4 regions of the Pontibacter korlensis genome follow, and region 1 is predicted to be linked to each of the others. Evidence: riboswitches for the same ligand, from Rfam matches in the RefSeq annotation. Region 1 holds a riboswitch; each other region holds the start of a gene.
What was found. Region 1 has a riboswitch for S-adenosylmethionine ahead of metH (methionine synthase). Riboswitches for the same ligand answer to the same signal wherever they lie in the genome.

Region 2: linked by a shared signal. The riboswitch ahead of PKOR_RS20970 (Na+/H+ antiporter NhaC family protein) and the one ahead of metH (methionine synthase) in region 1 are both predicted to bind S-adenosylmethionine.
Region 3: linked by a shared signal. The riboswitch ahead of PKOR_RS14030 (ATP-grasp domain-containing protein) and the one ahead of metH (methionine synthase) in region 1 are both predicted to bind S-adenosylmethionine.
Region 4: linked by a shared signal. The riboswitch ahead of PKOR_RS12940 (phosphoadenylyl-sulfate reductase) and the one ahead of metH (methionine synthase) in region 1 are both predicted to bind S-adenosylmethionine.

The regions. Positions count from the first base shown of each region.
Region 1 is NZ_CP009621.1:1,408,230-1,413,230, reverse strand. Features, by position in the region: gene PKOR_RS05905 (ribonucleoside-diphosphate reductase small subunit) at 1-268, opposite strand, end outside; gene rplU (50S ribosomal protein L21) at 906-1,214, shown strand; gene rpmA (50S ribosomal protein L27) at 1,285-1,554, shown strand; SAM riboswitch class I at 1,808-1,912, shown strand; gene metH (methionine synthase) at 1,987-5,001, shown strand, end outside.
Region 2 is NZ_CP009621.1:4,874,968-4,879,968, forward strand. Features, by position in the region: gene PKOR_RS20965 (DUF58 domain-containing protein) at 1-685, shown strand, start outside; gene PKOR_RS20970 (Na+/H+ antiporter NhaC family protein) at 770-2,146, opposite strand; SAM riboswitch class I at 2,359-2,461, opposite strand; gene PKOR_RS20975 (N-acetylmuramoyl-L-alanine amidase) at 2,635-3,555, shown strand; gene PKOR_RS20980 (DUF819 family protein) at 3,765-5,001, opposite strand, start outside.
Region 3 is NZ_CP009621.1:3,276,114-3,281,114, reverse strand. Features, by position in the region: gene PKOR_RS14040 (amidoligase family protein) at 1-405, shown strand, start outside; gene PKOR_RS14035 (gamma-glutamyl-gamma-aminobutyrate hydrolase family protein) at 390-1,316, shown strand; SAM riboswitch class I at 1,458-1,560, shown strand; gene PKOR_RS14030 (ATP-grasp domain-containing protein) at 1,904-2,887, shown strand; gene PKOR_RS14025 (LLM class flavin-dependent oxidoreductase) at 2,890-3,909, shown strand; partial or broken gene PKOR_RS14020 (glycoside hydrolase family 172 protein) at 4,099-5,001, opposite strand, start outside.
Region 4 is NZ_CP009621.1:3,003,712-3,008,712, forward strand. Features, by position in the region: gene PKOR_RS12930 (sulfate adenylyltransferase subunit 1) at 1-910, opposite strand, end outside; gene cysD (sulfate adenylyltransferase subunit CysD) at 912-1,820, opposite strand; gene PKOR_RS12940 (phosphoadenylyl-sulfate reductase) at 1,877-2,596, opposite strand; SAM riboswitch class I at 2,918-3,019, opposite strand; gene PKOR_RS12945 (hypothetical protein) at 3,179-3,898, opposite strand; gene PKOR_RS12950 (ThuA domain-containing protein) at 4,250-5,001, shown strand, end outside.

The sequences.
Region 1 (5,001 bases):
CCTCTGGTATCTGTACCTCATTCATGAAGTTCACGGCCAGGTTCTCGTTCACGATGCCGTCGGAGGCAGCGAAGAAAGCCAGTACGTGGCTAATGAAATGGCGCTCGCCGTCGTTCAGGTTTTCCCAGTCTTTCAGGTCCTGGCCCAGGTCAATTTCCTCGGCTGTCCAAAAGCTGGCTTCTGCCTTCTTATACATCTGCCACACCTCGTCATGCTGTATAGGGAACAGTACAAAGCGGTTAGGGTTCTCTTGCAGTATTGGCTCCATAATCACGTAATTTTATATAGTTAAAGGGTCTTGGTTAATAATGAGTATCAAAACCTCTTGAGCTCAGGAAATGTTTACAGCCTCCATGGGTGTTTTACTACTTATATCCTGACTTCAAATATATAGAAATGAACTTGATTTGCGGGGCGAAAGTTGTTCAATTTATGCACACCCACTCAGCGCTCTGTTTTGGCTGATTTTAGTGGTAATTCACACCGTTATCCACATTGCAATCCACTTATATATAAAGTGATAAATATTGTAAATGCTATATGTAATCGGTGTTAAGTGCATTTTGCGCTGCTTTGAGCTGTGTAATTATAGTGTAAGAGAGGGTGTTGCAGTTGCAAACAGAGGTGTGTGTCTGTAGTTAAGGGGTTGTTTGGCTCTGCCAGGCATGCTTTGGGCAACTTTTGTGGAAAAGTTTGTTTTGGAGTTTTGGCTGCAACTGCTTGTTGCAAAACATCTTATGCAGGGTTTTGAGAGTTTTCCAAAAATGACACGAGTTTATGCACAAAGTTTTCCACAGTATTGTGAAAGGTAAATGAAGTGAGAACAAATTGTTATACAAGCCGTTGCAAATATCAAAATGAAGCCGTACTTTTGCGGACTAAACTTTAAACATACATTGAAGCTGATGTACGCAATTGTAGAAATCGCAGGTCAACAGACCAAAGTAGAGAGCGGTAAGTTCATCTACGCTAACAAGCTTTCCGGCAATGAAGGTGACGCCGTTGAGTTCGCCAATGTTCTTCTAACTGATGACAACGGTACAATCACTGTTGGCGCTCCTTTTGTGGATGGTGTTAAGGTAACTGGCAAAATCCTAGGAGACGTTAAAGCTGACAAAGTGCTTGTTTTCAAGAAGAAGAGAAGAAAAGGGTATAAGAAGTCTCGCGGCCACCGCCAGCAGTATACCAAGGTTCTTATCGAAAACATTGGTTAAGCAGTAAGAAGAAATTAATCGTAGAACTTTTGGGTTTAGGTTTCCTAACCCAGTTAAATAGTAAAAGAAAATGGCACACAAAAAAGGCGTTGGTAGTTCCAATAACGGCCGCGAATCGCATTCTAAACGACTTGGTGTTAAGATTTACGGTGGCCAGGACATTATTGCAGGTAACATCATTGTAAGACAAAGAGGTACTGCGCACCACCCAAGCACAAACGTAGGTATAGGCAAAGACCATACTCTGTTTGCACTGGTTGATGGTACTGTACAGTTCAGAAAAGGTAAGAAAAACCGTTCTTACGTTTCTGTAGTTCCTAAAGTAGAGGCAGAAGCTTAATTTAGCTTTACCACTATAGAAAAGAGGGATGCCGCTCAGGTGTCCCTCTTTTTTGTTTTTAGGCAGCGGAAAGCAACAAACCAGTTTTACTGGCGTATAAATAACAAAGAGGTTATAGGTAATAAATTAAACCTCTTCAAGAAAAGGGACGCATCAGTGTCCCTTTTCGCATTTATGGCCTTCTCAGAAAAAGTAAAGGTGTGCCTGGTGCAACAAATATTTACTTTCTACGGATATCCCATTATATTTGCATCTCTTATCAAGAAAGACTGAGGGATAGGGCCCGATGACGTCTTAGCAACCATGTATAAAGCTTGGTGCTAACTCCCTCCTGGTGCATTGCCAGGGAAGATAAGATTGCTCCTGCCTAAACTCAGGTGTCCTTCTTGATAAGTTGTGTAGAAGACTTAGAGAAGAAAGAAGACACCGAAAATGACAAAACATCCCATTCATAGTTTGCTGAAGGAGCGTGTGCTCGTGCTGGACGGCGCGATGGGCACCATGATTCAGCGTTACCAGCTTTCAGAAGCAGATTTCCGTGGCGAACGCTTTAAAGATCATCCCAGTGACCTGAAGGGCAACAACGATCTGCTCTCCATCACCCGCCCGGACATTATCAAGGCCATACACGTGGAGTACCTGAACGCTGGTGCCGATATTGTGGAAACCAACACTTTCAGCGGCACCAGCATTGCCATGGCCGATTACCATATGGAGGACCTGGTGTATGAGTTGAACTATGAATCGGCCAGGCTGGCACGCGAGGCAGCAGACGAGGTAACAGCGCAGAACCCGGACAAGCCGCGTTTTGTAGCCGGCGCCATTGGCCCAACCAACCGTACAGCTTCCCTTTCCCCGGATGTAAATAACCCTGGCTACCGCGCCATCACTTTCGACCAACTGGTGGAAGCTTACTATGAGCAGGTGCGTGGCCTGGTGGATGGTGGCTGCGATGTGCTGCTGATAGAGACGGTGTTCGATACGCTCAACTGTAAGGCTGCCCTTTTTGCCGCAGAGCAATATGTGCAGGATGGCGGCAAAGAGCTGCCCATCATGGTGTCTGGTACTATTACCGATGCCAGCGGCCGTACCTTGTCTGGCCAGACGGTAGAGGCATTCTGGAATTCTATCTCGCATGCTCCTATCATCAGCATTGGTTTTAACTGTGCCCTGGGGGCGCGCCAGCTGAAAACACACATCCAGGAACTGTCGCGTATTGCGGATGTGTATATCAGTGCCTACCCGAATGCCGGTCTGCCAAATGCCTTTGGCGGTTACGATGAAACGGCAGATGAAATGGGTGCTATTGTAGAGGAGTACCTGCAGGAAGGCCTGATAAATATATTAGGTGGCTGCTGCGGTACCACACCGGATCATATCCGGCGCATTGCAGAACTTTCTGCCAAACATAAACCACGTGTCGTTCCTGAGCTTCCTGCTTACTCGCGCTTCAGCGGACTAGAACCGCTTACCATTACACCGGAAACCCTGTTTGTGAATGTGGGCGAGCGCACGAACGTAACCGGCTCCAAAAAATTTGCCCGCCTGATTGTAAACGGAGAGTTTGAAGAGGCTCTTTCGGTAGCGCAGCAGCAGGTAGAAGGCGGTGCCCAGATCATCGACGTGAACATGGACGAAGGTATGCTGGACTCTGAGGAGGCCATGACCAACTTCCTGAACCTGATTGCCTCCGAGCCGGACATAGCTAAGCTGCCGATCATGATCGACTCGTCTAAATGGACGGTCTTGGAAGCAGGCCTGAAGTGTGTGCAGGGTAAGTCCATCGTCAACTCCATCTCCTTAAAAGAAGGCGAGGAGAACTTTAAGCAGCAGGCCCGCAAAGTGCGCCAGTATGGCGCTGCTGCCGTTGTGATGGCATTCGATGAGGAAGGCCAGGCCGACACACTAGAGCGAAGAATTGAAATCTGCGGACGTGCTTACCGCATCCTGACAGAAGAAGTAGGTTTCCCGCCACAAGACATCATTTTCGACCCGAATATATTAGCCATTGCCACCGGTATAGAAGAGCATAACAATTATGCAGTAGAATACCTGGAGTCGGTAAAATGGATAAAAGCTAACCTGCCACACGCGCTAGTGAGTGGTGGGGTAAGTAACCTGTCGTTCTCATTCCGCGGTAATGACCTGGTGCGCGAGGCCATGCATACAGTCTTCCTGTACTATGCGGTGCAGGCCGGCATGGACATGGGTATTGTGAACGCCGGTATGCTGGGTGTTTATGACGAGGTACCTGTAGAGCTGCGCGACCTGATTGAGGACGTCATCTTCAACCGCCACCCGGATGCGACAGAGAAACTGGTAACCTATGCAGATACCATCAAGGGCAAAGGCAAGGGTGCTGCACAGGCGGACAACAGCTGGCGCAAAGTGCCTGTGGAAGAGCGCCTGAAGCATGCCCTGGTAAAAGGCATTGTAGAATTTATAGAAGAGGACACCGAGGAAGCACGACAGAAAGCCACTAAAACCTTAGAGGTGATTGAAGGTCCGCTGATGGCCGGTATGACCGTAGTAGGCGACTTGTTCGGTGCCGGTAAAATGTTCCTGCCACAGGTCGTGAAGAGTGCCCGTGTGATGAAGAAGTCCGTAGCGTACCTGCTGCCGTTCATGGAGCAGGAGAAACTGGCATCCGATACCTCCAAATCAACGGCAGGCACCATCCTGATGGCGACCGTGAAAGGCGACGTACACGACATCGGCAAAAACATTGTGGGCGTGGTACTGGCCTGTAACAACTATGAGGTGATTGACCTTGGCGTGATGGTGTCGCTGGATAAGATATTATCAGAGGCCGAAGCACAGAAGGTGGATATCATTGGCCTGAGCGGTCTGATTACGCCTTCACTGGATGAAATGGTGTATGTGGCGCAGGAGATGGAACGAAGAGGCATGAAGATTCCCCTGCTGATTGGCGGAGCCACTACCTCCCGCGTACACACAGCCGTTAAAATCGCGCCGCAATACAGCGGGCCGGTGGTGCACGTGCACGATGCCTCCCGTAGTGTAACCGTAGTAGGTAGCCTGCTGGGCAGCAATAAAAAGGAGTATGTGGCCGAAATCAGAGCAGAATACCAGAAGCTGCGCGAAGATCACCTGAGCCGCACCAAAGAGCGTTCTTTCGCCACCATTGAAGAAGCGCGCGCCAATAAGCTCAAGGTAGATTGGGAGGCCACACAGCCAACGAGGCCAAGCTTCCTGGGCACCAAAGTGTTTAAAAACTATCCGTTGTCAGAAATCGTGCCTTACATTGACTGGACTCCGTTCTTCCATACCTGGGAGCTGAAGCGCCAGTATCCGAAGATTCTGGATGATGCAGAATACGGAGCAGAGGCGCGCAAACTGTTTGCCGATGCGCAGCAACTGCTGCAGGAGATAGTGGACAATCAACTTTTGGAAGCACGTGCGGTGGTAGGTTTCTATCCTGCCAAC
Region 2 (5,001 bases), 2.0 Mb from region 1:
TAACTGGAAAGCCACAGCTCGCAAAGCCGAACTGATGGTAAACAGCTATCAGGATGAAAAGTCGCAGCAAGTATACTGCTTGATTGATAAGGGCCGTGTTATGCAGATGCCCTTTGAAGGTTTAAGCCTACTGGACTACGCTATCAACGCGTCGCTGGTTGTTTCTAACATCGCTCTAAAGAAACAGGATAAGGCGGGTGTGATCACCTTCTCCCATACCATCAGCAATATGTTACCTGCTGAGCGAAAGGCTAGCCAGCTACGTCTTATCCTGGAGCTGCTGTACAACCAGAAAACGCTGTACCAGGAAACGGACTACGAACGCCTCTACACTACTGTACGCCATAGCATAAAGCAGCGTAGTCTCCTCTTGCTGTTCTCTAACTTTGAGACGCTGAATGGGGCGCAGCGCCAGTTACCGTACTTACGGGCCATGGCCAAACGCCATCTGCTCGTAGTCATCTTCTTTGAGAATACTGAACTGCACAGCTTACTGCACCAACGCGCTGCAAATACAGAGGAGGTTTACACCAAAGCCATTGCAGAAAAGTTTGCCCACGATAAGCGGCAAATAGTAAAGGAACTTCAGATGCATGGTATACATACTATCCTCACTCCTCCGAAAGACCTGACAGTTAACACAATCAACAAATACCTGGAGCTAAAAGCCCGTGGCCTGATATAAAAAACGGGAGACATAGATTGTCTCCCGTTTTGGTTAAGGTTAGTAAAGTTAGAAAAGTATGTTGTTGTAAGGTGAGAGAAAAGGCTATGAAGTAGCTACTGCTGTTTCAGCAGCTGGTTGTTTTGCTAAGTAGTTGTCTACAAAAGGGGTATAGACAGCTAACAGGCTAAACAGCAGCAACAGGTATAGATACCAGGCATTTGCCCAGAGGTCCAGGAAGTTTAGCTTGCCTTCTGTAAAGCTAAGCAGGATCAGGATCTGTGCTCCGTAAGGTAAAAGTCCTTGTACAACGCAGGAAGATATATCCATTAAGGCGGCAGTTTTGCGCTTGTCAACGGCATACCTCTGGCTTATTTCCTTTACCACCTGCCCCGTTACCACTATAGAGACCGTGTTGTTGGCAATAGCTGTATTCGTGCCACCAACCAAAGCGCCTATGCCTACCTGTGCCGAACGGAAACCACGTGTAGCCTTGCTTACCCGCTGTAACAGAAAGGCAATGCCACCTGCCTCGCTTACCATCTTTGCAAGCCCACCAGTTAGCATGGAAAGCAGGAAGATCTCTGTCATACCGGTAAAGCCTTCGTACACGCTGCGGCCAAACTGCAGCACCTCCAACTGCCCCTGCCACAACCCTACAGCCCCGGAGGCCAGTGTACCAAGTATAAGTACCACAAAAACATTAACGCCAGAAATAGCCAAAACAATCACGAGCAGGTAAGGCACTATCTGCCAGAACGAGAAGTCCTGCAGCTCTGGTAGTAGCCCCGCTCCTGCCCCTGCCGTGTTAAGGCCTGTTATCAGGAGTAACGCAATCGTTACAAGAGCGGCTGGGCCAGCAATAAGGATGTTCACCCTGAACTTATCGCGCATGCTGCACTCCTGTGTTTGGGTAGCAGCAATAGTAGTATCGGAGATGAAGGAAAGGTTATCACCAAACATCGCACCGCCCAACAAAGCTCCTAACAGCAGTGGCAGCGAAGTATGGCTTTGCTCTGCCAGGCCCACCACAATTGGCCCCAGCGCCACAATGGCACCTACCGAGGTACCCGTAGCTGTTGACAGAAAAGCTGCCAGCAGAAACACTCCCAAACCAAGGTACTGCACCGGCAACACGCTCAACCCAAGGTTAACTGTAGCATCCACTCCTCCTACAACTTTTGTAACTGTGGCGAACGCACCTGCCAGCAGGTAAATAAGGCACATGGTAATGATCTTTGAATCACCACACCCCTGAATCAAAGCTGCTACCTTAGCCTCAGTAGATCCACGAAGAATAAAAAAAGCCGAAATGATACCTAAAACCACTGCCACAGGTGCTGGCAGCGCATAGAAGTCGTTTAATAAAATGCCTGCACCTAAAAAAGTAAGTACAAACACAAGGAAAGGCACCAGGGCCCATCCCCCTGTTTTCTGAATATGTTGCATGTAAATGGTGGAGCGAACGGTATGTAATAGCATACGCAACATGCAAGCTGCACACCACGCTCCAATTTAAAGTATAAAATTTACGGAGAAGACCTGTGCTAAGACAGGCTAAAGCTCAGCGGCCAAATAAGGAAAGCACCCTCAGCAACAATAACAACAACAGCAGACAGTAATGGAAGCTGTTACGGCAGTATGAGCACGAAATGAAGTAGCTGAAAGCTGATGTAATAGGTGCATTAGGTTAAAATTTATAGGTCCCAAGCTGGGCAGGAGTTAGCACCTTTACGGCCTGGGCCGTGGTTGCTAGAGGTTCACAGAGCCTGCTCTCTCCCCTCTTCTTTATAAATCTTGCATAAAGATGTGGCAAAGGTAAAGGCAGCAACAGTAGAAAATCAACTAATGGGCACGAATTCTACAAAGAATCATATGCCACTACAGCTATAGTTCATTGTCTAAACTTGCATCTGAATGTAAATTCCAGCAAGTTTATAGTTTGAACCAACCTTTACTCACCAACTACAATGAACTATACTTCTACTGCTTTCTTCTCTCTTCTGCTTGCCAGCACCTGCCTGTTTAGCTGTTCCAAAAACCCTTATGCCAGCACCAACAAAGCACATAAGAAACAGCTGAAAACATATGCCAAACAGCTACGCACAGTACCAGCCACTAACCCCGGCGAGGAGCAACTGCAGCAGGGTGACTACTGGGTAGGCACCACTAATTTTAACATGCGCAGGGCCAATTTTGTGGTCATCCACCACACCGCCCAAAACTCAACCGACCATACCTTAAAAACCTTTACGATGCCGAAAACCAGTGTTAGCGCACACTATGTTATTGGTCGGGATGGTAAGGTATACCACATGCTGAACGACAATCTGCGTGCCTGGCATGGTGGCAACAGCCGATGGGGCAATAACACGGACCTCAACTCCTCCTCTATTGGTATAGAGCTGGATAATAATGGGGCAGAACCGTTCTCGGATGCTCAGATTAACAGCCTGCTGGAAGTACTGGCTATGCTGAAGAAAACGCATAACATCCCCACAGAGAACTTTATCGGGCACTCTGACATTGCACCGGTTCGCAAGGTAGATCCAAACCAGACCTTCCCCTGGAAAAAGCTGGCTGAAAATGGTTTCGGCTTATGGTACGATGAGGATACTGTAGAAGAGTACCTGCAGCCTGCAGCCCCCATAACAGTGCTCGATAGCACTGGTACAAAACCTGCACTTATACTTCAGCCACTGGATACAATTGCAACCATACCTCCACACTTCAATCCTAAAGAGGCGCTCCGCATTATAGGTTATGATACCCGCGATTTGCCAGCAGCCATACGTGCTTTCAAGCTTCACTTTATACAGGATGAGGTGAACATGGAACTTACTGAACGAGACAAGGCTGTACTGTACAACCTGTATCAGAAGTACCTGTAGGTCTATGTACAGAATGACTTTGTAAGCTGGTAAGCAAAAACAAAGTTTACCTTAGGCTATAAAAACAGAACGGCCCCGGCAGGAGAAGCTTCTCTCCCACCGGGGCCGTTCTGTTAAACTTTGAGTGAAAAACCTCCGCTATTTTTCGGGCTGACAACTCTCCAGCCTTACAACTTTCTAACTTTTCAACTCTATAACTTTCTAACTATTTAAGCCAGCAAGTTCCAAACATACTGTAGCATCAATCCGCAGATGTAGGCCCCATAAGTACCTACTGCATAACCAAGCACAGCCAGTAAAACACCTACCGGAGCAAGGTATTTGTTGAAGGCCACTGCTACAATCGGTGCAGAAGCTGCACCACCAATATTAGCCTGGCTGCCTACTGCTACATAGAAGAATGGAGCACGGATGATGCGTGCCACAACCAACATGATCAGGATGTGGAATGCAATCCAGAACATACCTACCAGGAACAGCTTTGGATTATCCAGCACAGCTCCCAGGTCCATACTCATACCAATGGTAGCTACCAGGAAGTACAGGAAAAGAGAGCCAAAGCGGGAGGCGCCATATCCCTCCAGTTCACGAGCCTTGGTAAACGACAGTGCCAGACCAGCTGTAGTCGCAATAATCACCAGCCAAAAAAAGCCGCTCGTAATGGAGTAGGTCTCTAGTTGAGGAAAATTCTCTGCAAAGTATGGCGCGATAATATCAGCAAAGAAATGCGAAAGGCCCGTAAAGCCAAACGCTACGCCCAACAGCACCATGGTAGTCGTAACTGTCGGCATTACACGCTTACCGGCCTGCAAACCCTCCAGACGCTCCTCCAGCTCTCTTATTGGTCGGCTGTCAGCACCCAATAGCTTATCGATCTTCTCTGGCTTCTGCGACCAATAAAGCAGGAATCCCATCCAGACATTGGCTACCAATACGTCCACGGCAATCATCTGCCCGAAAGCTTCTTTGCTGGCGCCAAACACCTCCAGCATGGCCGCCTGGTTGGCACCACCACCTATCCAGCTTCCTGAAATAGTGGAAAGTCCTCTCCATACTTCGTCATCACCGGTATAAAGCACATCCGGAAAAACAGATCCTACTAAAAACAGAGCGATCGGGCCACCCAACATCACGCCAAGCGTACCGGCAAAGAACATAATGACAGCCTTGCTACCCAGCATGCGCAGCGACTTGAAATCGATGCTTAAGGTTAGCAGGATAAGCGAAGCAGGCAGGAAAAAGCGCGAGGCTACAAAGTATAGCTGCGATGCCTCACCAGAAATGATGTTGAAAGTATTAAGTAGAGCCGGTATGAAGTAGCATAGCAGCAGCGAGGGAACAACTTTGTAAAACCTGGTCCAGAAGCGGCTGGTATTGGCAGAGGTCTGGAAAACAAGGGCCAGAATGACGAGCAGGATGCCCAACACTACAGCTTCATTGGTAATC
Region 3 (5,001 bases), 1.9 Mb from region 1:
CCATACCCTACCGAGTATGTGGAGCTGGCATTAAATACTTCTTACCACCCAGATCTATCTGAGCTTATACAAGATTATCATGTATATAACCCGGACCGCAACCGCCCATTAGACTTGTACCCGTTGTTTGCTGCCTTAAGAAACGATTTGCTGGAAAGCTACTCTGATATAGGCAAGGTGAAGGCTCGGAAAACTTTCCATTACAGGCTTCCCAACAGCTCCGTTGCGCAGCCCGACTGGACACTGGCCCAGGAATGGAACAACTGGGTATTCATAGAAGAACTAGCTTACAACCGGGAAAAAGTGCACCAACTTTGCCAGGAGTACATCGCCTTGAAAGAAGACACCCTTGTCGGATTCGAGAGCAGATGGATTAAAAGAACAGAACAATGGCTAACCTACTAAAGCAAAAGTATAAGATAGACCGCAACAGACCTACCATCGGTATAACGGGACCTGACAAGGGAGGAGGCGCTGCCTGGTTCTTCACCGCCCTGTCGGTATTGCTTGCTGGTGGATGGCCTGTTCGTATCACTCCTTCCAGACCTCGTACTGCAGACGGCCTGCAGGCCCTGATTATAGGCGGCGGTGCCGATGTGGATCCCAGCACTTATGAGCAGGAACATGTGATAGATGATTACCTGCAACAAACGCTAAGGCAGCCCAACAAAAACATTTTCCGACGCGTGGGCCGATTCGTCCGGTGGGTGTGGTATCCGGCAGTCTTTTTTGTGCGCAAGCTCATGAGCCGGAAGCTGTCTTTTGGCCTGGACCGTGAACGTGACCACCTGGAGTTTCAGCTGCTGGACCAGGCCACAAAAAAAGGACTTCCGGTTATGGGCATTTGCCGCGGAGCCCAACTAATGAACGTATACTTCCGGGGAACGCTTTACCGAAGTATAAACTCATTTTACATGGAGGAACCTAATCCTGCGAGTGTGTTTCCTGTGAAGAAAGTGCACATAAAGCCGGGAAGTAAGTTGGAGCGCGTATTAGGAACACAACAATTAGAGGTAAATGCGCTGCATAACCAGGCTGTGAAAGAGCCTGGTCAAGCAATCGACATAGTTGCCCGTGAACCAAACCAGGTAGTGCAAGGCATAGAACATACCGTGCAGGATTTCATGATTGGCGTGCAATGGCACCCTGAATACCTGCCACAGAGCAAATTACACCGCAGGCTGTTCAAAGCACTGGTGCAACAGGCCAAAGGAGTTAACCAGCAGATAGAAGAACAGGATATGCAGGCAGCCCTGGCCGAACCAAGAGCCGAAGCCTTGAAAGAAATAGAAGAGGCATCAATAAAGCAGGAGTAAAAGCCATAATTACTTTTTCATTTAGAGTGAATTTTGGCTTAACAAGATTGATGTAGCTACATTTTTTTTCCTCACATTTGGAAATAAAAAATTCTGCTTGCAACTTTGCAACCGTAAAGTCATAATACCTACACCGTATTTGATTTATAAAGAAGAAGGGAGAGAACAGGCTCTAAGAACTTCTAGCAACCAGTTACTAAACCAGGTGCTAATTCCTGCCTAAAAAATTTAGGGGATATAAATTGGTTAACATGAAAATCTCAGCTTACAACCTTACGGGTAACTTACAAAACCGAATTACATCACTTTCTTTCGGTTCATCTTCTATCTATTCTCATACTTGTTGTTGCTGTTGTTGCTAGCCCGGCTGCAAGAGCTGTTGTCGCAATAATTCTATTTAGGCCATAACACCTCTTACACGTAGCCCCAAGGGATAGCTTTGTCTTTTTTGCACTTGCTGCAGAAAGATCCTAACAATGCTACACCCTGAGCCCCAAGCATTTTAGTAGCCTGTTTCCTGCCAGGTTGATGCTGCAGGAAGTCCTTAAGAACCCTTATAAACTCATTTATACTTTAAACTCAGACTTATGTCGACTAATCAATCAGAAAGACCAATAGCTATATTTCATGAGCACCAGGAGTGGTTCCGCCCTTTGTTTAACGAGCTTGATGCTCGTGGCATCGCTTTTGAGCGCCTGAATGCAGCAGAACATACTTATGACCTTGCTTCTCCGGAGCAGAACTACAGCCTGTTCTTCAACCGCATGAGCCCTTCTGCTTACCTGCGCAACAACGAGCAAGGCATTTTCTATACTTTAAACCTGCTGGCACACCTGGAGGCAAAAGGTGTAACCGTCATTAATGGTTACAAAGCATTCCAGTACGAAACTTCGAAAGCACTGCAAATGTCACTGCTGGAGAAACTGGGTCTGCCTTACCCGAAAGCCCGCGTAATCAACCATGCTTCGCAGGCTGTAAAGGCTGCTGAAGGACTTCGCTTCCCTATCGTGGTAAAAGCCAACATTGGTGGTAGCGGTGCAGGTATTACTCGTTTCGACTCTCAGGAGGAGTTAGCACTGGCTGTAACCTCTGGTCAAATAGCCTTAGGTATAGACCACACTGCCCTGGTACAGGAGTTTATTCCTGCTCGTGGTGGCCACATTAACCGTGTGGAGACTCTGGGAGGCAAGTTTCTGTATGCCATCAAGGTTTATACTTCCGGCGAAAGCTTTAACCTCTGCCCTGCCGACATCTGCCAGACTACCGGTGGTAAAGAACTGGTACGGAACGCATGTGCTATCGATGCTCCTAAGAACGGCATGAAAGTAGAAGCCTTTACACCTGAGCAGGAAGTAATTGACGCTATTGAGCGCATTGTGCAGGAAGCTGGCATCGACGTTGGAGGCATTGAGTATACTGTAGATGACCGTGACGGCCAGATCTACTACTACGATGTGAATGCCCTTTCTAACTTCGTGGCTGATGCTGTTAATGTGATCGGCTTTAACCCCCACGCTAAACTTGTTGACTTCCTTGCAGAGAAAGCTCAGCTAAAGAAGGAGGAGGTATAAGCATGGAGTACGGATATTGGTTACCGGTATTTGGCGGCTGGCTTCGAAACGTAGAAGACGAAAGTATGTCGTCGGACTGGAATTATGTAAAAAAGCTGGCGCAGCGAAGCGAAGACTGGGGCTACAGCATTTCCCTGATTGCTGAGCTGTTCCTGAATGATATTAAAGGCGAACAGGCACCATCTCTGGAAGCTTGGTCAACGGCAGCGGCACTAGCGGCAGTAACAGAGAAACTGGAGCTAATGGTAGCCGTACGACCTACCTTTCATAACCCGGCTATACTTGCCAAGCAGGCAGCTAACATAGCACAGATCGGTGGCGACAGGCTGTCCCTGAACGTAGTGTCTTCCTGGTGGAAGGATGAGGCCACCAAGTATGGACTACACTTTGAAGAGCACGATGACCGCTACGCCCGCACAAAAGAGTGGCTGAACGTGGTCACAGGTGTTTGGGAGCAGGATCACTTCTCCTACGAAGGCAAGTACTACAAAGTAGATGACAACGTACTACAGCCAAAGCCGAAGAAAAAGCCCTTCATTTATGCAGGTGGTGAATCAGAGGCTGCTAAGACGCTCATCAGCAAGCAGTGCGATGGCTACGTCATGCACGGCGATTCGCCTGAGCTCATCGGTAAGCGTATCGACGACATGAAGCGCCGTCGCGAAGCATGGGGACTGCCTCCAATGAAGTTCGGAGTTGCTGCTTACAGCATTATCCGTAATTCTGAGCAGGAGGTAAAGCAGGAAATAGACCGCATCACTAATGTGAAAGAGTCTAATGCTGGTTTTAAAAATATGCAGCAGTGGATTTCGGGTACGCAGTTAGAGCGACAGCTTACCCTGCAGGATTATTCTGTATCAAACCGTGGCTTGCGCTCAGGACTTTTGGGTACACCTGCCCAGGTACAGGACCGTATTGCAGAGTTTGAGGCTGTAGGAGTAGACTTTTTCCTGCTGCAGTGCAGCCCTCAGTTAGAAGAAATGGAGCGCTTCTCTGAGACAATCATAAATGTTGTAGCTTAAGACTAACCTTGCTGGAGCAGGGACCAGCTTACTGCTTTCCTGCTCTCAGTACACATATTGGCTCACCTTAAACAAACATAAACTAAGCCTAACCTTCCCTGCCGCTCTTGTAGCGGCAGGGATTTTTTTATTAGTATAGGCTAACCGCTTCGGATCTTCCAGCCCCACAACAATGGCCGTTTTTGCTTTTTACATAAGTTTCAGATCAATGTAGTCGATCATCATTTTCTCCCCGAAGCCCTCTGCCGGAATCCACTTAAACTCCATTACCTGTTTTCCTGGCTTCAGCTCAAAGGTGCCAAGGTCAACTACCTCTGCTTTACCTGGGGCTACTTCAGACTTAAAGTTGAGTTCTTTCTTTACCTGCTGCCCATTTAGCGCCACTCCAAACTTACCTCCTTCAGGAGACTTTACCACCTGCGCTTTTACGCTGTAGGTACCTGGTTTATCAACTTTGAACGTAGTGGTTAGCTTGTTTTCTTTTTTAGGATCTCCGTGCCATAAAAGTATTTTATGGCCGCTTACTCGGTCAAATATCCTTTCATCCGCAAACACATCTGTTGTGGCCCATCCACCTGAGTTATCTTCGATCTGCATGCTCTCCCCTTCTATAACGCCAGGTTTGCGGTAAACCTGGTAAGGAATTTCAAAACCATACAGCTCAGCTACAGGTGTGGGCTTGATAGGGTCTACCCCACCTTTATTCAGATACCAATAAGCAGTGACGGCATATTGCGTAGGCCATTTATCCGGGAAGTACTTTTCCAGGTATGCCCTGAACGACTTCTGAAAGGGCACATTATCTATCACCTGCCAGCGATTCAAGGCCTGGTAGCCCATGTTGTCTTCGGTGTGGCTCTGGCTATGAAAAGCGCGGGTAAAATAGTTCGGGATACACCAGGCGTAACCAAAGTAGTCCTCAGTACCAGTACCAAAGGTAGACGGGAAAGTCTCTCCATCTACAAAAAACTTCTCGTCTCCCTCGCCCCACCACCAGTGGCCTTCGCCCCCATACTGCTTGCAGGAGCCGCCCTTCGGGTTCCAGACCATCAAAGACATACCTAAGAAGCGGCCCCGCCCTTCTGTTTCCAG
Region 4 (5,001 bases), 1.6 Mb from region 1:
TTACAATAACATCGCCACGACTGATATCTACTTCATCTGCCAGCTGCAGTACCACTGACATAGGGGCAAATGCCTCTTCCAGCACCTTACCACCTAGCTCAACAGACTTTACTGTAGTTGTCTGGCCCGAGGGTTGTACTGTTACCTTGTCGCCAGCCTTATAAGTACCGCTGATCACTTTACCTGCATAACCGCGGTAATCGTGGTGTTCAGCAGTAAGGGGGCGGATAACATACTGTACCGGGAATCGTGAATCTTCCAGGTTGAAATCCTGTGAAACAGGAACCTGCTCCAGGTGCTCCAGCAGGCTTGGCCCCTGGTACCATGGCATAGTCAGCTCAGAGCTTTCCACAATGTTATCGCCTTTAAGGGCACTAACAGGTATAAAGGTGATGTCCTTCGACTTCAGCTTTTTAGCAAACTGCTTGTAATCCTCTACAATCTGGTTGTAAACCTGCTCGTCGTAACCAACCAGGTCCATCTTATTGATACAGATTACCAGGTGCGGGATACCCAGCAGCGTAGAGATAATAGAGTGACGGCGTGTCTGCTCTTGAACTCCTTTGCGTGCATCTACCAGAATGATGGACAGGTTTGAGTTAGACGCACCCGTAACCATGTTTCTAGTATACTGAATGTGGCCTGGCGCATCAGCAATAATGAATTTGCGCTTCTCTGTAGAGAAATACTTATAAGCCACGTCGATAGTGATGCCTTGCTCACGCTCTGCCTTTAGGCCATCTGTCAGCAAAGAAAGGTCTATCTGTCCATCCTCGTTCAGGCGGCCAGAGCTTTCGATAGCTTCCAGTTGGTCTGCAAATATCTGCTTTGTGTCGTAGAGCAGGCGACCGATTAATGTGCTCTTGCCGTCGTCTACGTTGCCGGCAGTTATAAATCGTAGTATGTCCATCTTAAAAGTATCCTCCTTTCTTACGGTCTTCCATCGCTGTTTCCGACAACTTGTCGTCGATGCGGGTAGCTCCACGCTCACTAATCTTTGACTCCAGAATCTCGGCAATTACGGCGTCGATATCATATGCTACCGACTCCACAGCTGCTGTACAGGTCATATCGCCTACAGTACGGAAACGTACCTGCTTCTTCACCACCACATCGTCCGGCTCCTGGTAAATGAAGTCAGACCATGCCATCAGTTTTCCATCACGCACCAGGCACTCGCGCTCGTGGGTGTAGTAGATATGTGGTAATGCGATACCTTCGCGCTTAATGTAGTTCCATACATCAAGCTCTGTCCAGTTAGAGATGGGGAACACACGCACGTTTTCGCCTTTGTTGATGCGGCCGTTGTAGATGTTCCAAAGCTCTGGACGCTGGCGCTTCGGGTCCCACTGACCAAATTCGTCTCGTACAGAGAAAATACGCTCTTTGGCACGGGCTTTCTCCTCATCGCGACGTGCTCCACCAATGCAGGCATCAAAACCGAATTCCTCTATAGTCTCCAGCAGGGTGTGTGTCTGCAGCGCATTGCGGCTGGCATAACGGCCTGTTGGCTCTGATAGGTTCTTGCGCTTGATCGTATCCTCTACATTGCGAACGATCAGCTTTTCACCAAGGCGCTCGGCTAGCTCATCGCGGTAACGAATGGCCTCAGGGAAGTTGTGGCCAGTGTCGATGTGTACCAGCGGGAATGGGAATTTACCTGGTCTAAATGCCTTCTCAGCCAGTCGTACCAGTGTAATTGAATCTTTACCGCCCGAAAAAAGCAGGGCTGGCTTTTCGAACTGCCCCGCTACCTCACGCATAATGTGGATGGCTTCTGCCTCCAGCTGGTCGAGGTAATCCAGATATCTCTTGTCCATATTTTATGATTAACAAGCGGTTGTATGTACCACTCTTAACTCTTGAAATCTTTAACTTATCTTGCGTGCAAGCCGCACTCTTTTTTCGAGTTGTCTTCCCACCACCAACGGCCGGCACGGAAGTCTTCTCCTTCCAAAATGGCACGTGTACAAGGTGCGCAACCTATACTTACAAATCCTTTGTCGTGCAGCGGGTTGTAAGGGATGTGCAGTGCTTTAACAGCAGCACGTACCTCATCCAAAGTAAAATCAAGCAGCGGGTTATACTTGATGAGCTGGTGGCCTTCGTCCCATTCCAGTAACTGTAGGTCCTGGCGTGCACCAGACTGCTCGGCACGGATACCTGTTACCCAAATCTGTACACCTTCCAGGGCACGGTTTAGCGGCTCCACCTTACGTATGTAGCAGCACTGCTTGCGATCATCGATAGAGTTATAAAAGCTCATCGGACCTTTCTCGTTCACCAGCTGCTCTACAGCCTCGTGCTTCGGGAAGTATACTTCTATCTTTTTGCCATAGTGGTTGTTCGTCTTGTGCAACAGTGTATAACTCTCGTTAAAGAGGCGACCTGTATCAAGTGTAAACACCCTAATTGGCAGGTTATTTTCAAATATATAATGTGTGATGAGCTGATCTTCTATGCCAAGGCTGGAGGAAAAGGCTATGCTGCCATTAAATTCCTGAGCCAGCCGGCGCAGTCCTTCCTCAGCCGTAAGGCCAGAAAGAGCGGCACGTAAACTATCTAGTTTAGCCAGCAATTCTTGTGATAGATCCATGGAATATATATTAATCTCTTTGAAAACTAAGTTTGTAACTAGGGTTTCCAGTTTAGAGCCATAACTATGCCACTAAGCTCAAGGAGCATGAAGTGTGCCTGCTTATATCCGGTAAAGTAAAAAGAAGAAAGCGGCTAAAAAAGACGTCGTAAAACTGGAATGGTATAGGTGAGAAGTGCACGCTTAGCACATACAACAACAGCAACAGCAATTCTGCTGCAGAAGAGCAGATGTTGGGACAAAGGCAACTGATGCGGTGGCTGTACCACTGCTTGCCATACGTGTAGCTGATGTAATGTTGTAGGTTTGCATTGCTTTATCAATTTATATGCCCCGGCTGCCGGGCTAGGAATTGGCACCTTACCATTTTGGAGGTTGCCAGAGGGTCTCAGAGCCTAGTCTCTCGCCTCTTCTTTATAAATTTTTACAGACGTAACGTCCATTGGTGATACTAATGCAAAATTAGGGCTTTTTCTGAGATGTGTAACCTTTTATGTAAAATATTGTGAAACAGCCGCTAAAATTAGGCAGGCAAGAGCGTAGCAGCTCTTACCTTAGGCCTGTATTGCTTTTGATTATACTCTAAGCAGCAAGTTGAGTTACATATTTTACAAGCGAACGCTTGGCAATTGGCAGCAGCGACTGCTCAACTGGTACCGGTATTTTGGCCACAGCCACAAAGGTGGCGGGGTTAGGTAACTTCTGGTTCTCCCGTATAAGCTGTGCCTTTAAGTGCTCATGGGTAAGAGCCAGCCCACGGCGCACAGTCTGCAGGTGCTTCGTATTAATGCCCCTGTACTTTTCATAAGTGTTTTCAAAAACAGTAATATGATACACGTACACCTGTGTCTCTTTGCCAGGGAAATTCTCCAGGAAGAGGTAGCCTTCGTTATGGTAGATAGGAGTAATGCCCACGGGGCTGAACTCCAGGTGTCGCTCCACAAAGTCATAGAGTTCTTTCCCCTCCTCCAGTGTTTGGCTAAAGCGTGGCGTGGCATACTGTATGATCTCTTCAATTTGCGCCATTGTCTCGTCGTCCTCCACAATTTTCTCATACACTAGCTCCAGCTTTTCGAAGTCGGCGCGGCTAATACGTTGCGGAAACTGCTCATATACCAGGCGCTTATGCTCTTTTACCTGTAACAGGTTCCGGTAGTGCATGATTAGGTCTGAGAAAATAGGGTACAGGCGCTGCTCTCCAAACTCATTTTTGGCGGCCTGCAAGTATGCCAGCAGCATGTATTTTTTGTACTCAAAGTCTAAAAGTCCCTCAGTGAGCCAGTTGATAGGTAGGGTGTTCATAGGCCTTCAACTTTAGTGTTTATACTTGTGATATTAAACGAAAAAAAAGAGGGTGAGGGTTGAGGAAAGTAAGTGCTCAAAAATTAGTACCTGTAATGGTGGGTTTTAAGTGAATAGTAGTATTTTTACCTGTAGAGACATTTATTCTGCAAGACTATGTTTGCAAAACCACAACTATGAAATGCATTCCACGCATAGCTTTTTCCTGAGGAAGTAGAAGAAGCAGTTTCCAGGTGACGTTAGCGGCTGAACTGACACCTTGCTAGCTGCCTCACAAGACTGAAGCGTGGCTGTACCTAATAGCCATTTTGAAACGAAAAAATTTCACCAACAAACACCCTTAAATTCTAAATGATAGCAAAAGTCCCAATAAAGAAGGCATTTTACCTGTTTGCGGTGTGCCTCTTTGCTGTCTTTTCCTGTAGTGATAAGCGTTCCGGTGATCCGAAGGTGCTTGTGTTTAGCAAGACCAGCGGGTTCCATCACAACTCTATTGCAGCAGGAAATGCCGCCCTTATAAAATTAGGTCTAGAAAATGGCTTTCAGGTAGACACCACTACCAATGCCAACATGTTCCATGAAGACTCTCTTAAGCAGTACTCTGCGGTAGTGTTTCTTAACACTACCGCAGATGTGCTTAATCACTACCAGGAAGCTGACTTTGAGCGCTACATTCAGGCCGGTGGTGGTTTTGTGGGTATCCACTCTGCCACAGACACTGAGTACGAGTGGGGATGGTACGGCAGATTGGTTGGCGGCTACTTTAGCAGCCACCCTGAGACGCAGGAGGCTGTACTGCATGTAGTGGATAAAAATCATGAGGCTACTGCACACCTGCCAGAGGAGTGGAAGAGAACTGACGAGTGGTACAACTTTAAGAACCTGAACCCGGAAACTAAGGTGCTGTTAGCTATAGATGAGAGCAGCTACGAAGGCGGTACTAACGGCGATAACCACCCAATGGCTTGGTACCACGAGTACGATGGTGGCCGTGCATTTTATACTGCTTTAGGCCATACAGATGAGTCTTACCAGGATCCGCAGTACCTGAAGCACGTACTGGGAGGCATCAAGTATGCGATCGGTGAAAATAAAGAGCTGGA